Regions from separate parts of the Peribacillus sp. NPDC058002 genome, predicted to be linked through region 2. Evidence: riboswitches for the same ligand, from Rfam matches in the RefSeq annotation. Region 2 holds a riboswitch; each other region holds the start of a gene.
What was found. A riboswitch is a leader RNA that binds a small molecule or an ion and turns the genes downstream of it on or off. The one in region 2 is predicted to bind S-adenosylmethionine.
Positions count from the first base shown of each region.

Region 1 (5,349 bases), on a different contig from region 2:
ATTCTGGCAGGCTGCACCTATGCCCCTTTACCCAAACAAAATGGAAATGCAGGTTCGGATAAAAAACTAACCAAAGAAGACGACCAGGAAAGCGTGAAAACATTTCTGTTAATTGGTGTTGATACAAGGGGAGAGCAAAAATCTCGATCAGATGTGCTTATCCTGGCAAAATACTTTCCTGAGCAGGAGAAACTGAAGCTGGCTTCCATCATGCGTGATAGTTATGTGAAAATGCCCGGGAATAAGTCAGGATATAACAAAATAAATGCAGCTTATTATTATGGTGGAAGGGAACTGCTTAAGAAAACCATAAAGGAGAACTTCGATATCAAGGTCGATCATGTAGCGGTAATCGACTTCCAGGGATTTGTGAAAATGGTCGATTTACTAGCCCCTGAGGGGGTAGCGGTGAATGTAGATCAGGAAATCATTGATGATATGAGCATTCAAGCAAGTGTTGGCAAAAATGTTTTACATGGTGAGGAAATATTGAAATATGTCCGTTTTAGGCATGACGATGAAAGTGATTTTGGAAGGGTGGAGCGTCAACAAGAAGTCATGATTCAATTAAAAACAGCTTTCGTAAATCAAATCTCATCCTTCGAAGGGATGGCAGCCCTTCCTAGTATCATCGAACAAGGACTCTCGTACCTGGATACAGATATTGGTCTGAAAACATTAATGGAAATGGGTCCAAAAGCCTTCTTCCATACACCGGACACCGTCGAAACCTTAAGGGTTCCAGTGGAAGGGAGCTTTAAAGATGAAATATATCCCCAGTCCGGAGCGGTTTTGCAAATAGATTTCACTAAAAATAAAAAGGCACTTCAGGAGTTCTTTTCAAAATAATAAGAACTATTATGAACAACCTTATATTAAGTGAATATGTTCGAATTCACTTGAATTATTGTATTATAGACCTCGTAAGAATATTCATAATCATCTATAAAAAACGAGAGGGATAAAAATCCTTCTCGTTTTTTATCACCAATAAAGGAACCTGGATCAATTAACAAAATGCGGAATGTTTTTATTGAAATCCGGTGTTATGATGCCGTTTTCGGTAATGATGCTCGTAATAAGATGATTTGGTGTAACGTCAAAGGCTGGATTGAAAGTCTTCACGTTTTCCGGAGCGATCCTTACACCTTGAATGGAGGTGATTTCCGCTTCATTCCGTTCTTCGATCGGGATGGATGTGCCTGATTCGATGGAAAGGTCGAATGTGCTTGATGGTGCGGCCACATAAAAGGGGATGCCAAAGTGCTTGGCTAATATGGCCAATCCCAATGTCCCGATTTTATTGGCTGTATCTCCATTAGCCGCAATCCTGTCTGCCCCGACGATAATTCCATTTATCCGTTTCTGGTGAATCGTATGTGCAGCCATATTATCTGAAATTAAGGTGACATCAACCCCCGCTTGCATCAATTCCCAAGCCGTCAAACGCGCACCTTGCAGGACAGGCCTGGTTTCACATGCGTATACTTTTAACGGAAAGTCCCTTTCTTTAGCCAGGTGGAAAGGAGCCAAGGCTGTGCCATACCGAGCTGTGGCAATTCCCCCAGCATTGCAATGGGTTAGTATGGAATCTCCTCTAGTGAATAAGGATAAACCATGTTCCCCGATTTTCCTGCACATTTCTTCATCTTCAGCAAAGATGGCTTTAGCCTCCGATACAAGTGCTTCCTTTGCAGCTGAAATGCTTTGCGCAGCATGCAAGGTGTTCTCCATCCTCCTTAACGCCCAAAAAAGGTTTACTGCAGTTGGCCTTGAAGAGGCGAGTTTTTCAATATGCCTCGTTACATTTCTCTTGAAATCCCCTAATTCAGCGGTTGTTTCCTGTTTGGCACCAAGTGCAACACCAAATGCTGCCGTCAGTCCAATTGCTGGCGCACCGCGAACTTTTAATGTCAAAATGCTGTCATATACATCATTAACTGAATGAAGTTCAATAAATTCAGTTATGGAAGGTAGGGCTTGTTGATTTAATAATGTAATATGGGTATCATCCCAGTGTACCGAATAGGGTAAGGGTGCTAGTGTAGTCATGTGCAGGGCTCCTTTTAAATGATTGAATAAGATGGCAGTGTACGTTGCTTCAACGCTTCAATGACAGCTGGAACATCTAATTCATCCCGTTTTTTAATTAAAAATGCACCAATTTCCAACGTTGCCGTTTTGGCAGCAATCCTTATCTCTTTATTTTCAATGACGTTTAAATCGGCAACATGGGAAAGGCCAATGGTTCGCCGAATCAGTTCACAGCCGGCAAAACCGAAGGCATCTTTTTTGAATTTTGTCAGTAAGTAAGGCAGATAACCTTTCACATGGCGGAATGGGCTTTTATTTTGACCTTCCCATAAGTCGGTATAAGTTTCTTCAAAGGCATTCCAAAATTCATGAAGGTGTGTGAAAATCTCTTCCTTTCCAGCGCCATTGCGTGTGACTGCCTGGAAGAGAAGGTTGGCGGTGTATTGACCAAGGTCAAAACCAACGGGTCCATAAAAAGCGAATTCCGGATCAATAACCTTTGTTTCAGTTTCACTTGCAAATATACTTCCAGTATGTAAATCTCCATGAAGTAAGGCTTCCTGCTCGGTTTCAAAGCTTTGTTTCAGCTTAGCGACCTCAAGTATCACTTCTTGATCATTCCAGATAATTTTGGCGGCATCAGTCAATTCCACCTCGAAGTCTCCTGGGAGTTCCTCAAAAAATGGATCTGTGAAAATAAAGACCTCAGTGATTTTGCAGAGTTCTGGATTCGTGAAATGTCGGGCCACTTCCTTTTTCGCAGATGGTTCTAGATGATAATCGGATGTATAAAATGCCGTCTTAGCAACAAACTCACCAATATGCTGTGAAAGCAATGGATATGAATCGCCATCGATCAATCCTGTTCTAACGATTTTCAAGTGCGATAAATCCTCCATGACCGTGATGGCAAGCTGTTCATCCGAATAATAGACTTGCGGTACGAATTCAGGGCAATAACTTTTGAAATGAATCAGCGCATTCGCTTCAATGGCAGCCCTTTTCAATGTCAGCGGCCAGCTTTCACCAAGTACCTTGGCATAAGGGACCGCTTGTTTGATGATTATTCCTTTATTTGTGTGCATGTCTGTAACATGAAAAACATAATTTAAGTTTCCATCGCCGATTTCTTTACACTTTAAACTTGCATCCGCATTGACCAACCCAAGTTTTTTTGCAAGGGTTATAGCTGTTTCGTTTGTCAATCTCTTAAAATTTGAATGGTTTTGAGTCATTCTTTTTCCCTCCAGAATCAAAATAAGAATAAAAAAGCCTCTTTCATATAGAAAGAGGCAGAAGTTTTGGCTTCGGACCTCTTATCTTCCAGAAAATGAATTCTGGTGGAATTAGCACCGTGCTCTGTGGATTTTATAATCCGGCGGTGAATCCGCCCCATTTCACAATGGTATTACAGTCGGTTGCTGGGCTTCATAGGGCCTTTATCCCTCAGCCTGCTCTTGATAAGAGTAAATGTTTTCTGAAATTTTAATCTTCGGGAAAATAATAACAACCTTTTGAATAGTTTGTCAATGGGTAAATTAATAAAAATCAGGGCGGCGATCTTCGAATACAGGTATTTTGTTTCGGGCTTCCGTAACTTTATTGAAATCCAAGGTGCCTGTCAAGAGTTCGTTTCCTTCTCCGGCTTCACTAATGAGATTCCCCCATGGATCAATAATCAAGGAATGACCAGCAAATGTATTATTGACATCCGAACCTGAACGATTAACGGCTACAACATAGGCTTGGTTCTCGATGGCACGGCTAATCAATAAGGCTCTCCAGTGATCGAGTCTCGGCTTTGGCCATTCCGCCGTTACGAATAGAACTTCGGCGCCTTGAACGGTATGGGCACGCTGCCATTCAGGGAAACGGATGTCATAACAAATGAATCCAGCACATATTTTTTCATCAAGAGTAAATAAACCATCTTTTTCTCCTGGCTGCAGGAAATGATGTTCATCCATTAACTGAAATAAGTGTAGCTTATCATATTCTTTAATGAGATTCCCATGTTTATCGATGATGATCATCGTGTTATAGATTCCCTTGCTTGTCTTTTTCGCGATGGAACCGCCTATGATGTGAATTTGGTGTTTTTGTGCCTGTGTTTTTAAAAATTCAATCGTTTTTTCTGCCTCGTGATCAGCAATCTCATTTAACCTGGTCAAGTCGTATCCTGTTGTCCAAAGCTCCGGTAAAATGACGATATCGGGTTCTGACCGTGTTGCTTTTTCCAACCATTGTTCTGCAACCTGAAAATTGATATCCGGTTGACCAAAGGCTATATCCATTTGAATACAAGCTATTTTCCATTTCATCGATTAAAACCTCCACATGTAAAAAATGCTTTACAAGACTATGATAAACATATATCATTTGTGACTAGAATTTCAAGAAATTTCAGAGAAGGTGTATAAATGTTGCAATTCGAAAAATCCGGCCAGCTTCAGGACCTGCCCAAGCAGTTTTTTGCTTCACTAGTCGCAAAAGTCAATGCAATAACGGAGCAAGGACATGATGTCATTAATTTAGGCCAGGGAAACCCTGATCAGCCGACGCCAGAACATATCGTGAAAAGTTTGCAGTCGGCTGCTGAAAAAACGATTAATCATAAATATTCGCCATTCCGGGGACATCAATATTTAAAAGATGCTGCCGCCGTCTTTTATGAACGAGAATACGGTGTCAAGCTGGATCCGAATAGCGAAGTGGCGATTCTCTTCGGGGGGAAGGCAGGTCTTGTCGAACTGCCGCAGTGTTTATTGAATCCAGGTGATACGATCCTAGTTCCAGATCCCGGCTATCCCGATTATCTTTCCGGAGTTGTTTTAGCCCGGGCAAAGACCGAACTCATGCCTCTGACAGAAGAAAATGGTTTTCTTCCGAAATATGATGAAATACATAAAGAAGTACTTGATAAAGCCAAAATGATGTTCTTGAACTATCCGAATAATCCCACAGGTGCTTCTGCAACTGATAGTTTCTTTGATGAAACCGTCTCCTTCGCAAAAGAGCATTCCATTTGTGTGGTCCACGATTTCGCTTATGGCGCGATCGGATTCGACGGAAAAAAACCGATAAGCTTTCTCCAATCGGAGGGAGCGAAGGATGTAGGAATAGAAATATACACACTATCGAAAACATACAATATGGCAGGATGGAGAGTAGGCTTCGCAGTGGGGAATAAGAGTGTAATAGAAGCTCTTGAACTATTGCAAGACCATCTTTATGTGAGTCTTTTCCCGGCGATACAAGAAGCTGCGGCAAGTGCTTTGCTTGATTCGCAGAGCTGTGTAGAGCAGTTAGTGCAGA
Region 1 is NZ_JBHVQU010000222.1:23-5,371, forward strand. Features, by position in the region: partial or broken gene ACFVSH_RS22095 (LCP family protein) at 1-849, shown strand, start outside; gene mtnA (S-methyl-5-thioribose-1-phosphate isomerase) at 1,006-2,052, opposite strand; gene mtnK (S-methyl-5-thioribose kinase) at 2,067-3,269, opposite strand; SAM riboswitch class I at 3,348-3,501, opposite strand; gene ACFVSH_RS22110 (carbon-nitrogen family hydrolase) at 3,573-4,355, opposite strand; gene ACFVSH_RS22115 (pyridoxal phosphate-dependent aminotransferase) at 4,455-5,349, shown strand, end outside.
Region 1: it holds a riboswitch for S-adenosylmethionine, as region 2 does, so the genes downstream of both, mtnK (S-methyl-5-thioribose kinase) here and ACFVSH_RS17780 (Fur-regulated basic protein FbpA) in region 2, are expected to answer to the same signal.

Region 2 (10,430 bases):
CCTTCATATAATTATTTTTTAGAAGTATTTTAAGTAATATGAATGCTAAAATCGCACCAGCGAATGAACTGAGCATAAAAGCCGGTAAAAAACCAAAGAGCGCAGCTTTTTCCCCCAATAGGAGGAGGGCAAGTGGATAACAGGCTAGGGAACCGAGAATACCGGTCCCGATCACTTCCCCTAAACAGGCAAATTTTAAGCTTTGTGTTTTTCGGTAAAGGATGGCAGCCAAAAGTGCACCGATCATGCTACCGGGAAAGGCGAAAATTGAACCGGTACCAGACATGTTTCTAATGATGGAAACTAAAAAAGCTTGTGTCACTGCATAAGCTGGCCCCAATAGAACGGCCGTCAGGACATTTGCCAGATGCTGAATAGGAAAGACCTTTGCAAATCCTGCAGGAATGAAAATAAATGAACTGGTCAGCGTCGTAATAGCCGTGATCATGGCAGTCAACGTCAGTTTCTTGACAGGATTCATCATCTACAGCGGCCAATCTTGCTCATTATGAACCATATCCCAAAATAAATATTCATATCGGGAAGTAACCAAAAAGTGCTTTTCTAATCTAAGAAGTTCCTTTTCTGGCATGCCTTCCGTCAATTCTTCCAACAAAGCGATCAGCCATTTATGTGCTTCCCCGAATTCAGGAGATGAATAGGACCTTATCCAATCTGCGTAGCGATTGTTTTCCAATGCTGCTCCATTTTGTTCTTTCAGTAGCAAACCGATTTCATAATAATCCCAAGCGCAGGGCAGAAGACAGGCGATCAAGTCTGCCAAAGTCCCATGCTGAGCTGCATTTAGCATATAGCCTGTATAGGCTAGAGTCGTTGGAGTAGGTTCTGTATCTTCCAATTCCTTGGAAGTGATCCCGAATTCGGAAGCATAATGCCGATGAATATCCATTTCCACTTGAAGGGTTTCATTTAAAATACTCGCAAACTTTGCCATGGTTTCGATGTTATGAGCTTTGATTACACCTAAAGCAAAGAGCTTGGAATAATCCATGAGATAGATATAGTCCTGCTTCAGGTAATAGGCAAATTTCTTTTCAGGAAGCGTACCATTTCCAATTGCCTGGACGAAGGGATGTGAATGGTTCCTTTTCCAAATCTCTTTTGACCGTGCATGTAGTCTATCACTGAATGTTTCTAATTTAACATTCTCCATTGTTCATCCTCCTTTAGAATGGATCCCTTTGTTCATGAAAAAACCCCGTTCCTGAATACGGAACGGGGTAGATGGATATAGTCTGAAAATGGACGATATCATCCACTTCCCTCCGCCGGTATGAGCCGGTTCAGGTTCAAAGGGTCCGGAACTAATTCCATCTCAGTCTTAAAAAAAGACTCCCCTAGTGGTGTGAATTGTATGTAATTACTGACATCATATCAGAAAGACAAGAAAATGCAACCTGCATTTAAAAGAGGGACCATTTTATGTCCAGGAAAAAAGGGAGAACCAGGTAATTGACTTTTGATGGTTATTAGGATAAAATCATGTCTACATCATTTATATATCGATTTCTTATCCAGAGAGGTGGAGGGACTTGGCCCAAAGAAACCTCGGCAGCGGACCCGTTTTGGGAACTGTGCTAAATCCAACAAGCATATGCTTGGAAGATAAGAAGAGCCGTACGGACACTGTCAGCCTCTTCTTGAATTAGAAGGGGCTTTTATTTTTGGGAAATAACGTTTAGTGACATAATAGAAAAGGTATATATAATTTGGTGAAAATAAAACAAGTTGATAAAGTTTAGCTAACTAGAAGCAGGCTCTAGGATGACTAGGAAAGGAGCCATTTACATGGCAGAATTATTTAAGAGGATCGAACAGAGGAAGGCAAAGCTTATTGAAGAGTTATTGGCCAATGGAGTATACAAAACCTCTGATGAAAGGCACCTTTATGATGCCCCATTAAAAGTACTTGAAGATGAATATAAGATTGTTATAAATAAACCAAATACCGAGTCACCTTCTGAATGGATGACATAGTAAACGATGGACTATAGTTTGGGTTCTTGGATAAGAGATATGATGTAAGCATTCACAGTCTACACTAGTGGATGCTTTTTTGCGTTTAATAGAAAATGACACAAAATATACATAATTACAGGATTAATAGTCATTTTGTCACATTCATCCTTTAAAATAACACATTTAATTTCCGAAAAATAGTTGATTTTAACTAGTATATTCATTATGATGAAAGTGTAAAAAAATTGAATAAATGGGAGGTGGCTATATAATGCCTTGCCTTAAGGTAACTATAGAAAAAATAGAAGAGAAAAGAAAAGAAATGATTAACTTGGCAGCAATTTACGGCTTATCAAGTCTGCTAACTGTTCAAGCCAGTCAAGAATTGGATACGCTATTAAATGCGTTAACAAGTAAAAGAGATTGTGAACATTTTTACCTCCAGAAAGCATATAGGTATTTTTAAATTAGCCAATTCGCACTCGATTAATATGAAAAAGCTACTGCTCAAGGCAATAGCTCTAAAGATTGATATTACATATCGACACGTTTACCAAGAATGAGCAAATCCCGCTCAATCCCATCCAACTCGGCAACTTGAGGTAAATGTGCCCATTCTTCAAACCCGAATTTGGAAAAAAGCTTAAGGCTTGGTGTATTGTGGGCGAAAATGAAACCCAATAGAGTCTTAACACCTAATTTTGGACTCCATTCAATTGCCTTTTGAATCGAAGTTTGTCCGATTCCTTTTCCCCGGAAATAATCATCTATATAAATGCTGATTTCGGCAGTGGAATTATATGCCGGTCGGCCATAGAAGGATTGAAAGCTCATCCATCCAGCAGTTTTCCCTTCTATAGTAATGATAAATAGCGGTCTACTTTCTGAATGATGTTCCTCAAACCATTTAACCCTCGATTGGACGGATACAGGCTCCGTATCTGCCGTGACCATTCTTGAAGCAATTGTTGAATTATATATTTCAACAATTCTGGGTAGATCGGATAGTCCTGCCTCTCTAAACGCTATGAGCTCTTCCATGATTTAAACTCCTAACTATCATTTATTCAATCTCCAGAATGAAGGGTAATCCCGTATTTTGTTTAAGGGACGGTGAATGACACCCAATCCATTGAAAGTTTTATATTATCATACACTCTTGAATCTTTATCTGACAATTTTTTTATGTTAAGACTGTAGATTTTTTGGGTATGTAAAAAAATAAATACTTCTAGTAAAGAGACAAGAGGAGAATCAAATGAAAAAATTGGCAGGTTTATTGATTATAGTACTCGTTATATGTTTTGCTGCGTATGAATTTCAGGCCTCGGAGTCAGAAGATGTGCAAAGGGTGATGGCTTTTGGAGATTCATTAACCTATGGAAAAGGAGATAAGGATGGGGAAGGATATATAGAAGGCCTTGAGGATGAATTGAATAATCCGCAATCGGAACAAAAAGTGAGTTTTTGGAATTACGGTATAAAAGGCCAGGAAACGGATGGGGTGATGAAACAGCTTGATGATTACCGCATTAAAACGAAACTTGATGAAGCCGATACTTTCATCGTTTTTATTGGAACGAATGACTTGATCAATAGTAACGGAGGGAACTTGGAGAAAATAAGTGACCGAAAAATCATTGAGGGAAAACGGGAGTATATCGACCATCTCAAAAAGATTACATCAACCTTGATAGAGGCAAACGAAAAGGCGGATATTCTGGTAGTAGGACTATATAACCCAATAAAAGACAATCAAAAACTTGAAAAGCTCATTCGTGATTATAACCTGTCAATAAAGGGAATAGCGGATAAAGATAAAAGGATGTTATTCATTCCTACAAATGATCTTTTTGAAGGTAAAAAGAAAACAGAGTATTTCAGTGATAAGTTACATCCGAATGAAAAAGGGTATCAGCTCATTGCGAACCGGGTTTTGGAAAGTTATGATTTCAAATGAAAGCAAAAATGCACAGGAAGGCTTCCTGTGCATTTTTGCCCTCTAAGAAGTAGCTAGGAATTTGATATCGCTTTAAGTTGAGGGAACTGTAAGTCATGGAGTTGCTTGTATCTGCCGTTGTTTAGCAATAATTCTTCATGTGTTCCTTTTTCATGAACCTGCCCTTTTTCCAGAACGATAATTTGATCCGCATCATGAATGGTCGATAAACGATGTGCAATTACTATTGAGGTCCGCTTTTTCATTAAACGTGACAATGCTTGCTGGATCAAATGTTCGGATTCTGTATCCAAGGCCGCCGTTGCTTCATCGAGAATGATGATTTGCGGATTTTTCAAAAGTGCCCTAGCTATGGCAATGCGCTGTTTTTGTCCGCCTGAAAGCTTGACTCCGCGCTCTCCAATCTGAGAATCATAACCATCAGGAAAGGCACTGATAAAGTCATGCGCATTTGCCGCTTTGGCGGATTCGATGATTTCAGCATCTGTAGCATCAAGTTTGCCATACACGATGTTATCACGAATGGAGCCATTGAATAAAATGATATCCTGGGAAACAATCCCCATTTGTCCCCGTAATGATTTCAGTGACACATCCTTGATATCATGACCATCCATTTTAATCGTGCCATCTTGCGGATCATAAAATCGGATCAAAAGGCTCGTGATGGTCGATTTTCCAGCGCCAGAGGAGCCGACCAGAGCAGTTACTTGACCAGCTTTCATGGACAGGCTTAAATGGCTGAGGACAGGTACACTTTCATCATACGAAAAATCAACACATTGAAATTCGATTTTCCTTTTTATGTAAGGGAGTTCGGTGGCATTTTCCTTGTCACTTATTTCGGGCTGGGTTTCTAATATTTCAGTTATCCGCTCAAAGGCCGCGGCTGATTGCTGGACAATGCTGATGACCCGGCTAAAATTGCGAACGGGACTCTGCAGTAACCTCAAATAGGCGAGAAAGGCCACGATTAACCCTATTGTGAATTCACCTTCCATCACTTGCCAAGCACCGACCACAATGACTGCTACAAGACCGATATTGTTCAATAAATCAATTATCGGGCCGAACATGGAGCGTAGCCGAACGGACTTAAGGTTTGCAGTCATATTTTCCTGATTACGCTCCGCAAACTTCCTTGATTCGAATTCTTCATTTGTAAAAGATTGAATGAGCCGCATTCCTGAAATGGAATCCTGTAACTGGTTGCTGACATCTCCTGCGGAACTTTGCACAGACCTAAATGACATCCTGATGCGTTTCCCGAATACCCTTGTGATATAGAACATGAAAGGGAATGTAAAAAGAAGTACAATGGTCAGCTTCCAGTTAATGAAAAGCATATATACCGCCACGGCAATGAAAGTCACCGTGTCAGTCAAGACTTGAAGCATGCTTGAAGAGATGAGCTGCTGCAGTAAATTAACATCATTGGTCAACCGCGACATTAAGTCACCGGTACGGTTTTTATCAAAGAATTTCATATCCAGTGTTTGAATATGGTCATACATGCTATTCCGTATATCCGTAATAGCCTTTTGACCGACCTTGGAAACGATATAGCTGTTAAAGTAGTTCAGTAAAGCCAATAAAATGGCAGCACAAAGAATTCCTGCACCAATCCAGATTAACGAGTCATATCTTTTTTCAGGAATGATTGTATCAATCGTAAACTGCGTCAACTGGGGGATGGAGAACTCAAGCAATGAAATGAAAAGCATGATACATAAAACCAAAGTGCAAAACTTCCACTTCGATGGGACCCGATTGAACATTTGCTTGAGCATCAACCATATGCTTCCTTTTGAGGGGATTGCATGCATGGTACTGCGGCCTTTGTGGCTGAATGGAATATGTCCTCCACTCATAGCGATCACTCCTATTTAGACTATCCTTGATGTTTTGAAAGTCATTTGAATTAGATGATTTTTGCCTTTATGACTATCATAGAGCTTTTCAAAAAATAGACAACTTTTAAGCGGTTCATTTCAGTCAAAAAGTATAATTATTTTACACGTTCATATAGGACATGGAATAATTAAAGGAGATTAGCGAGGCTGATAAGAGGAGATGCTAATAGTGAATGAAAATGAAAAAGTCAGGGAAGAACTTTTAAATGCGGTCATCGGACTAACGGATGAACAGCTGAACAACCATCCTGAACCAGGAAGATGGAGCATCATGCAGGTTTTGGATCATTTATATTTAATGGAAAGGGCCATAACAAAGGGCATTTCCGATAAATTGAAAAGCGATGATAGCATTCCTACTGTGGATAAACCGATCGAGCTTACTTTAGATCGTGAAATGAAGGTCCAGGCCCCGTCCTTTGTCATTCCGTCAGAATCATACCAAACTTTGAGTGAGATTAAGGAAAAGTTGTCCGAATCCCGAAAAGCTTTTGTACGGGTCGTTGACCATGCAAAGGAAATTGATCTCGAACAAAAATCTTTTCCACACCCTTTGTTTAAAGATTTAAGCTTGAAGCAATGGATCCCATTTGTGGGACTGCATGAAAAACGGCATTTATTGCAAATAGAAGAATTGAAAGCAAAGTTATAAAAGAAGAAAAACTCATCCGTCTTTGGTTGAGTTTTTCACTTTGGGACAGATATTCGTAAAGGAAGGATTTTTCAGTGAAAGCCACTTGGGTAAGGACATGTTTGGTATTGGGCTTTTTCGGATTGATGCTAGGGCTCTTGTCCAAGTATATACTTCCGCCTGATTTAGATGAAATTGAACTGACTGACGAGCTGAATCCAATCGTCGCCGAAAAAAAAGACGAGCTCATTCAACTGGCTAATGACAAAGGCATCCCGATTATCATTACGGCGGGGTTCCGGTCTGTAGCCGAGCAAAATGAACTCTATGAAAAGGGCAGATCAGGCTCGGGCAACATCGTAACGAATGCAAGAGGTGGCGAGTCGCTACATAATTTCGGTTTGGCGATAGATTTTGCCCTCCTTAACAAACAAGGCGAGGCCATTTGGGATATGAATTATGACGGCAACGATAATGGAAAGTCGGATTGGATGGAAGTTGTAACCATCGCTAAAGGGTTAGGTTTTGATTGGGGAGGGGATTGGGCTGGGTTCAAGGATTATCCGCATTTACAAATGACATTTGGCTTGAACCTGCGTGAGCTGCAACAAGGCAAGCGGTCAAAAGGGCAGTGATGTGGGTAGTTTCATTATATGCCGCATAAATTTTGACTAAAAGCAGGAAAATAAGCATGTGAATTGCTTTACAGGTAAGAATTCGATAAAGTGGAATAGTGAGAAATCAGACATAAAGGAGTGCAGTCACCATGGAAGAAACAAAATATTGCCGGGACTCTTTGGTCATAAAAACAAGCCTTGTCCTCCCGCCGGATACAAATAATATTGGTACGATGTTCGGAGGCAAATTAATGGCATATATTGATGATGTAGCGGCTATATCAGCCATGCGTCATGCGCGAAGCAACGTCGTTACGGCATCAACTGATTCTGTCGATTTCCTGCACCCTATTCACGAAGGAAATGCAGTTTGCCTTGAAAGCTTCGTGACTTATACGGGCAGAACATCAATGGAAATCATCGTAAAGGTGATTGCAGAGGATTTAGTTACAGGAGATCGGAATTTATGTGTCATTTCTTTCTTGACATTTGTCGCCATTAATGAAGAAGGTAAACCAATTCCGGTCCCGCGTTTGGTTCCTGAAACAGAGATGGAAATGAATTTAAATGAATCAGCAAAACAACGGGCCCAAATAAGGAAAAAAAGAAGGGAAGATACACAGTTCATTGCAAGTACTTTCGGTGTGAAGCTGCCATGGACCGATCAATCGAAGCCTGGATTATATAAATAAGATACGCATCCCTTCAGCAATCTTATTGATGATTTTAGACCAAATTCATTGTGATTTGGTCTTTTATTAATCGCCATTGGTTTTGGGCATTATCCGTATGGGAAAGAAACGTGAAAAGACGCTTGGATAAGCCCGAGCGTCTTTTTTATGTTTGATCACATCCGCTTTTCAGTCATCGCTTGCTAAAATACCGAAGAAGCGCAAGATGTTAATGAATAGGTTAATGAAATCTAGATATAGATTCAAGGCCATGAGCGGTACTTCTTCGGCTGTTACCCCGTAATGCTTCATTCGGTTGAAATCATATAAAATATAACCACTGAAAACTAAAATCCCAATAAAGGAAAAGACCAGCATGGCTGTAGAGCTTAATGGAGAGAAAATGTTGAAAATGCTAATGACCACTAAAGCTAGCAAGGCCGCAAATAACATTCCGCCCAAGAAAGAAAGGTCCCTTTTCGTGGTTGTGGCATAAACCGCCAGTCCACCAAATACAACTGTAGTCGTAACACCTGCCAGGATCACCACATTTGCCCCTGCAGCCGCTAGGTAGTGTGCAATGATCGGATATGTCGTAATTCCTGAAATCAATGTGAAACTATACAAAAATGTATAACCGATGGCTTTTTTCCTCCGCAATATGAATGCTCCAATCAACATCGCGATCTCAAGTATCGCTAAGGGAAGAAACAAGGATGGCGGAACAAGTGTGCCGAGAGCCATCCCTAAGACGGAAACGGCAAGTGACAAAGCGAACGTCCGCATGACGGACGGCATATATGTTTGTACAGTTTGTGAATACATTCAAACACCTCATCATTTATTTTCTACTGTTTTCTACGAATCTGTTTTAAAAAGGTTTCATGCCATTTAATGAAAATAAAGTGTTTTTTTTTTAGTATTGAAATATATATGAAATAATTACCTGTTTTATGATATCCTTACAAATGTACTAATTTTTCTGAAATATCAAAAAAATAAAATCGGAACCATTCTGCGGTATGTAGAACGACAAGGTCAATAAATAGATATGAACGTTAAGGTTGTTATCTTGGAATAGTAAATTGAAAATTATTGGTTCTTTACATTTAATCGGACTTCAAAACTTTACTGTATAACCGTTATAAAGGAAACGATTTTTTATTGCAGAAAATTATTCTTAAAGTTATAAAATATGAAAAAAATGTGATTATTTTCTATAAAACCTATTGTATAATTGTAAAAAATTGATTAAAATTCTAGATAATTATCAGAAGATTAATTATTTTCCCGATAAAATAGTTTAGGGGGAGCAAGAATGAATAAAGCTATTTTGCAAATAGAGAACCTAACGACCTCATTTCGAATCGGCAACAAATATCATGCAGCGGTGGATGACGTTTCGTTTACGGTGAATGAAAATGAAATTGTAGCAGTTGTTGGAGAATCAGGTTGTGGAAAGAGTGCATTGGCCTTATCTATCATTCAATTACATAATAGGCAGAGAACGAAATCCGAAGGAAATATCAATTATAAAGGTCAAAATCTACTAAAGTTGAATGATGTACAAATGAATAAAGTCCGGGGTAAGGAATTAGGGATGATATTCCAGGAACCTTTAACGGCTTTGAACCCGCTCATGACCATCGGAAAACAGATCGAGGAGAACCTTGATTACCATACTGAACTCTCCAATGCCGAAAAAAAGAACAGGACGATCGAACTTTTGACACAAGTGGGAATTCCATATCCTGAACGGACGTACAAGCAATATCCGCATGAGCTTTCGGGGGGAATGCGCCAAAGGGCAATGATCTCGATTGCCATTGCTTGCAACCCTGCACTGGTCATCGCCGATGAACCCACGACGGCACTGGATGTTACGATTCAAGCGCAAATACTTGATCTGCTGAAAGATATCCAGAGCAGGACAAAAATGGGGATCATCTTAATAACACATGATCTGAGCGTCGTAGCAGAGGTCGCGGACAGGATCGTTGTCATGTATGCAGGTCAGGTAGTGGAAACGGGAAGTGTTAAAGAGATATTCAACAATCCGCTTCATCCATATACGAGGTCGTTATTAAATTCGATCCCTTCTGCTGCAAACGAGAAAAACCGTTTGCACGTTATCGAAGGAATCGTTCCATCGATAGCGAAAATGGATCGGATAGGATGTCGCTTCCAAGATAGGATTCCTTGGATACCTAAACATGCGCATGAAGAGACACCCCGGCTTCACGATGTGGGCAACGATCATTTGGTGCGCTGTACCTGCTATAAAGAATTTTATTTTCAAGCTGAAGGAGATGCAACGACCAATGACATTACTCAAATTAGATAATCTCAAAGTGCATTTCCCGATAAGGGGCGGTTTTTTTCGAAGGGTGGTCGATCACGTAAAGGCCGTGGACGGTGTTTCCTTGGAGTTGCAGCAAGGGGAAACATATGGCTTGGTCGGTGAATCCGGAAGCGGCAAGTCCACGACAGGCAAGGCAGTGGTCAAACTGAATGAGGTGACATCCGGACAAATCCTATTTGAAGGCAGGGATTTAGCCTCTCTAAGTAGAAGAGAAATTAAACCATTCAGAAAAGATATCCAAATGATTTTCCAAGACCCGTATTCATCATTGAATCCGAAGAAGAGGGTACTGGACA
Region 2 is NZ_JBHVQU010000118.1:957-11,386, reverse strand. Features, by position in the region: gene thiW (energy coupling factor transporter S component ThiW) at 1-481, opposite strand, end outside; gene tenA (thiaminase II) at 485-1,174, opposite strand; TPP riboswitch at 1,265-1,370, opposite strand; SAM riboswitch class I at 1,529-1,633, shown strand; gene ACFVSH_RS17780 (Fur-regulated basic protein FbpA) at 1,810-1,998, shown strand; gene ACFVSH_RS17775 (aspartyl-phosphate phosphatase Spo0E family protein) at 2,252-2,446, shown strand; gene ACFVSH_RS17770 (GNAT family N-acetyltransferase) at 2,515-3,021, opposite strand; gene ACFVSH_RS17765 (GDSL-type esterase/lipase family protein) at 3,239-3,940, shown strand; gene ACFVSH_RS17760 (ABC transporter ATP-binding protein) at 3,994-5,811, opposite strand; gene ACFVSH_RS17755 (DinB family protein) at 6,014-6,505, shown strand; gene ACFVSH_RS17750 (M15 family metallopeptidase) at 6,631-7,119, shown strand; gene ACFVSH_RS17745 (acyl-CoA thioesterase) at 7,251-7,793, shown strand; gene ACFVSH_RS17740 (Bax inhibitor-1/YccA family protein) at 7,962-8,597, opposite strand; gene ACFVSH_RS17735 (ABC transporter ATP-binding protein) at 9,091-10,116, shown strand; gene ACFVSH_RS17730 (ABC transporter ATP-binding protein) at 10,094-10,430, shown strand, end outside.

Region 3 (5,349 bases), on a different contig from region 2:
CACAAGGAATGTCATTCACCGATTAAATACGAAAAGGTTTGCCCGGTATGCCAGAAAGAAGTGGGGAAGGATGATATAGTCCGCGCTTTTGAGTATACAAAGGGAAAGTTTGTTGTATTGGAAGACAATGAACTAGAACAACTGAAAAAACAAAACGAAGAAAAAGCCGTGGAAATCGTGGATTTCGTTAAAATTGAAGAAATAGATCCCATTTATTTTAACCGGAGTTATTACATGTCTCCTAATGACGGAGGGATAAAAGCTTATTCCCTTTTGAGACAGGCACTCAAGGAATCGAATAAGGTAGGGCTAGCGAAAATCATCATTCGCTCCAAAGAACAAATGGCGGTAATCCGAGTCGTTGATAATACCTTGGTGATGGAAACGATTCATTATCCGGATGAAGTTCGCCCCACAGCGGATGTTCCGAATATTCCTGCCAACGATACCATTGTAAAAAAAGAAATCGATACTGCCGTATTATTGATAGATCAATTAACGACTACTTTCGATCCGACAAAATACACCGATGACTATCGAACCGCGTTACTTGAATTGATTGAATCAAAGAAAGCAGGACAGACGACGATTCCAGCCAAAACAAAAGAACCAATTTCCAACAATGTAACCGATTTAATGGAGGCATTACAGGCATCCATTGACCGTACGAAACATGATGAAACGGAAATGAAAAAGACGACCCGAAAGAAAGTGGCACCGAAAAAAAAGAAGCAAGCTTAAACAGGAAGCTGAGCGGAAGACACATGATGTCGCTCGGCTTTCTGCTTGTTTTAGCAAGGTAATTTGCTTTCTATATGGTAAAGAAAGTGAATTAATAGGGGGGAGATTTACATAGGTAAGGAAAGTGCAAATATGTAAGTGGATCACGATGTAAGAAACAGAATGGAAATAAAAGAAAATGGTGGATGGAAATGAAGGCAAAAAAATTCGCTCCCTAAAGAGCGACAATGAGGAATTCAATCGTGAAAATCAACATATAGGCGAACGGTTGTAGTTTTCGACTATATATTGTGTTCATATTCTACCATATTTAATTCTGAAATAGCAACAAAATTACTGAAACTAACCTATGAATTTTTCTGGAAATCAATGATATTTCCCCCATTTAACGGCTATGAGGCTTTTGCATTTTCATATTCTTATAAAAAACTACAGTATAAAATGGACTTTTAGTATAATTTATACATACAGGATGATATAAATTAAATATGAATGGAAGATGCAAAATGGAAAATGGAAAAATCAAAGCACTTCATGCCGGGAAGCCGAAACAAGAAATTTTTTCAAATATCGAAATCTATTCAGCAATGGATAAACAAGAACAGGATAATGTGACAGTGACTAAATCAGGTATAATTGGTGATGGGGTTGGTAATGTAAAGTTCCATGGAGGTCCTGATCGCGTTTTGTGCTTTTACCCCTTTGAGCATTATTCAATATGGAATGAAAAATTCTCTAAAAAACTGGAAATCCCTGCATTCGGTGAAAATTTAACCGTAGCGGGGATGAGGGAAGAAACAACATATATTGGCGATATTTATCAAATAGGCGAAGTGATTGTTCAAATTAACCAGGGGAGGATACCTTGTTCGACCATTTCCCATTTCAATCAAGAACCTAAGTTTTTGGAACTCGTGCTGAAAACGAGTTTCACTGGTTATTTTGCAAGAGTACTTCAAGAAGGAACGATAAATAAACAAAACGATATTGTGCTGATAGATCGTTTGCAGGAAAAAATTTCAGTTCATTATGCAGCAGAGGTACTCCTTCATAAACGAGATGGGCTGGAAGGCGCAAAGGCTTTACTTACACTAGACTCGTTAGCGGAAGACTGGAAACAAAGGATTTTGAAGAGGGTTCAAGCTGCAAAAGGGTGAATGATTTTTGCAAAAGTGAAAAAAATGTCGATCAGGTATTGAAATTGACAGATTATTAATGTAAATTAAATATAATCAAATTTTGAAATCTTATGAAAATTATATAAATGGATCTTATCGAGAGAGGTGGAGGGACTGGCCCGAAGAAACCTCAGCAACCAGCTTAGGCAAAGGTGCTAAATCCAGCAAGCAGAGCTTGATAGATGAGGAGAATGTTTCAAAAAACCTTCTTCTTTGAGAAGGTTTTTTTTCCTTTTCTCTCATACTCATAGAATACGACAAAAACAGGATTGTTTTTGAGAGAGGGTGTAATGATGGATTTTCGTAAAGACGTGAAAGATAGAATACTGGTTGGGGAAGGGGCAATGGGGACCTTATTGTATTCAAATGGCATCGATCAATGTTATGAGGAATTAAACTGTACGAACCCAGATCAAATAGAGTCCATCCATCGTGCCTATCTGGAAGCCGGTGCAGATATCCTTCAATCGAATACATACGGAGCCAATTTCAACAAATTGAAACGGTATGGAATTGAAGATGAAGTAAGCAGAATCAATCGCCAGGGAGTCATTCTTGCTAAAAAAGCGGCAAAAGGAAAGGCATACGTCTTCGGTACCATAGGGGCACAGCGGAGCATCAGGAAATCGGATTTAAGCATGGAAGAGATAAAACGGGGTTTTCGTGAACAGCTATACAGTCTTTTGATGGAAAACCCTGATGGGATTCTCTTGGAAACATTTTATGACCTGGAAGAACTGGAAACCGTCCTGCAAATCGTTAAATATGAAACTGGACTGCCGATCATAGCAAATGTTTCGATGCATGAACTGGGAAATCTTCAAAATGGAATCCATTTAAATGAAGCTTTTCAAAAACTTGAGCAACTGGGTGCCGATGTTGTTGGGGTGAATTGCCGTCTCGGTCCACATCATATGATTCGGGCCTTGGAAGAAGTGAGTTTGCCAAAGCAAGCATCAATTGCCATATACCCAAATGCCAGCCTCCCGGATTATGTGGATGGAAGGCTCGTCTATAAAGCTGTGCCGGAATACTTCGGTTCAAGTGCCCTAGAACTTCGTGAGCAGGGGGCCGCGATCATAGGAGGGTGCTGTGGAACGACTCCGCTGCATATTCAAGCTGTAAAGAATGCGATTGGAAGTTTGGCTCCTGTGAAAGAGAAATTTACGAAATCCCGTGAAATAGAAATAATTGAAGTGAATGATAGAGAATTGGAACGTCCCCTGTTCGAAAAGGCCAAAACAGAAAGGACGATTCTAGTTGAACTTGATCCTCCGAAAAAGTTAGGTATAGAGAGCTTCATGACTGGTGCCGAGGTTTTGAAAAAAGCAGGGGTCGATTCCATTACATTAGCCGATAATTCGCTTGCCTCACCAAGGATATCGAATGATGCACTGGCCAATTTACTGAAGAACCAATTGAATATAGAGCCAATGGTGCATATAACATGCCGTGATCGAAATTTGATTGGACTGCAGTCACATTTAATGGGTCTGCAAACGGTGGGTCTGAACGAAATATTGATCATCACCGGAGACCCTTCAAAAATTGGGGACTTCCCGGGCGCCACTTCGGTTTATGATTTATCTTCCTTTGACCTAATAAGTATGGTCAAACAATTTAATGAAGGTCTTTCCTATTCGGGTCAAAGTTTGGGCCAACGGGCAAATTTCAAAATTGCTGCAGCGTTTAATCCCAATGTGAAATATCTGGATAAAGCGGTACTGAGAATGGAAAAGAAGATTGCCTGCGGTGCCCAATCCTTCTTGACACAGCCAATCTATTCTGTGGAGCAGATCGAAGAAGTATATGAAGCCACAAAACATTTAGAAACCCCGATCTTCATCGGTATCATGCCCTTGACAAGCACCAGGAACGCCGAATTCATCCATAATGAAATCCCAGGCATCAAATTGCCTGATAATGTTAGAAGAGCCATGGCGTTAGCGGGGGATGACCCTGTAAAGTCGAGGATTGAAGGAGTGAATATCGCGCGAGAGCTAGTGGACGCGGCAAGGGAAAAATTCAAGGGCATATATTTAATCACTCCGTTCCTTCGCTATGAAATGACGGCGGAACTTACGAAATATATTAGAAAAGTCGATAGTAAACATACATCAGAGGTGGCAGTACATGAATAAAAAAGCGATTCAAGATCAGTTAAATTCTAAAATACTCCTTCTTGACGGGGCGATGGGAACCATGCTTCAAGCGGAGAATTTGACGGCAGGGGATTTTGGAGGGGAACAATTCGAGGGCTGCAATGAATATTTATCATTGACGCAACCGGAAATCATCCAATCCATTCATGAAAAATATTTAGCAGCGGGTGCAGACATCATTGAAACAAATACCTTCGGAGCGACCAGCATCGTACTGGAGGAATACCAAATAAGCACTATCGCCTACAAGCTAAATAAGATTTCAGCTGAGCTTGCCGTTAAAGCTTGTGAAAAGTACTCCAATGATGAATGGCCAAGGTATGTAGCTGGCTCGATGGGTCCAACTACAAAAACGCTTTCCGTAACGGGAGGAACGACTTTTGATATTTTAACCGATTCCTATGCAGAACAGGCACTCGGTCTCTTGGATGGCGGGGTAGACTTGTTATTGGTGGAAACCTGTCAGGATATGCTTAATGTCAAGGCTGCCTTTTCCGGAATCAAAGCAGCATTCGCTAAAACAGGAAAAGATGTGCCTGTCATCATATCAGGGACAATCGAACCGATGGGCACTACACTTGCTGGCCAGTCCATCGAAGCTTTTTATTTATCGGTTGAACATATGAAGCCCGTTGCTGTCGGCCTTAATTGTGCAACAGGGCCGGAATTCATGATAGACCATATCAGGACACTTGCAGATATATCAAATAGCGCCATTAGCTGTTATCCGAATGCCGGGCTCCCTGATGAAGAAGGGCACTATCATGAGTCACCTACTTCACTGGCAGAGAAAATGAAGCAATTTGCCGAAAAGGGATGGATCAATATCATTGGTGGATGTTGTGGTACGACACCAGAACATATTAAAGAACTTTCCAGGGTCCTCGAAGGCATGAAACCCCGTACAATTACGGAAACAGCCCATGGTCATGCCGTATCGGGCATAGAGCCGCTAATTTATGATGATTCAATGCGGCCTTTATTCGTAGGTGAAAGAACGAATGTTATCGGTTCCCGAAAATTCAAGGAGCTGATACGCGGAAAGCATTATGAGCCAGCTGCCGAAATTGCACGATCCCAGGTAAAAAAAGGGGCCCATGTCATTGATATCTGTCTTGCTGATCCTGATGGGGATGAGCTTGGCGATATGAAGGAATTTGTGGAAGAGGTCGTCAAAAAAGTGAAAGTCCCATTGGTCATCGATACTACGGATGAAGCCGTGCTTGAACAAGCATTAAAACATTCACAAGGAAAATCGATCATTAATT
Region 3 is NZ_JBHVQU010000131.1:2,888-8,236, forward strand. Features, by position in the region: gene ku (non-homologous end joining protein Ku) at 1-741, shown strand, start outside; gene ACFVSH_RS18510 (MOSC domain-containing protein) at 1,248-1,898, shown strand; SAM riboswitch class I at 2,010-2,108, shown strand; gene ACFVSH_RS18515 (bifunctional homocysteine S-methyltransferase/methylenetetrahydrofolate reductase) at 2,213-4,060, shown strand; partial or broken gene metH (methionine synthase) at 4,053-5,349, shown strand, end outside.
Region 3: it holds a riboswitch for S-adenosylmethionine, as region 2 does, so the genes downstream of both, ACFVSH_RS18515 (bifunctional homocysteine S-methyltransferase/methylenetetrahydrofolate reductase) here and ACFVSH_RS17780 (Fur-regulated basic protein FbpA) in region 2, are expected to answer to the same signal.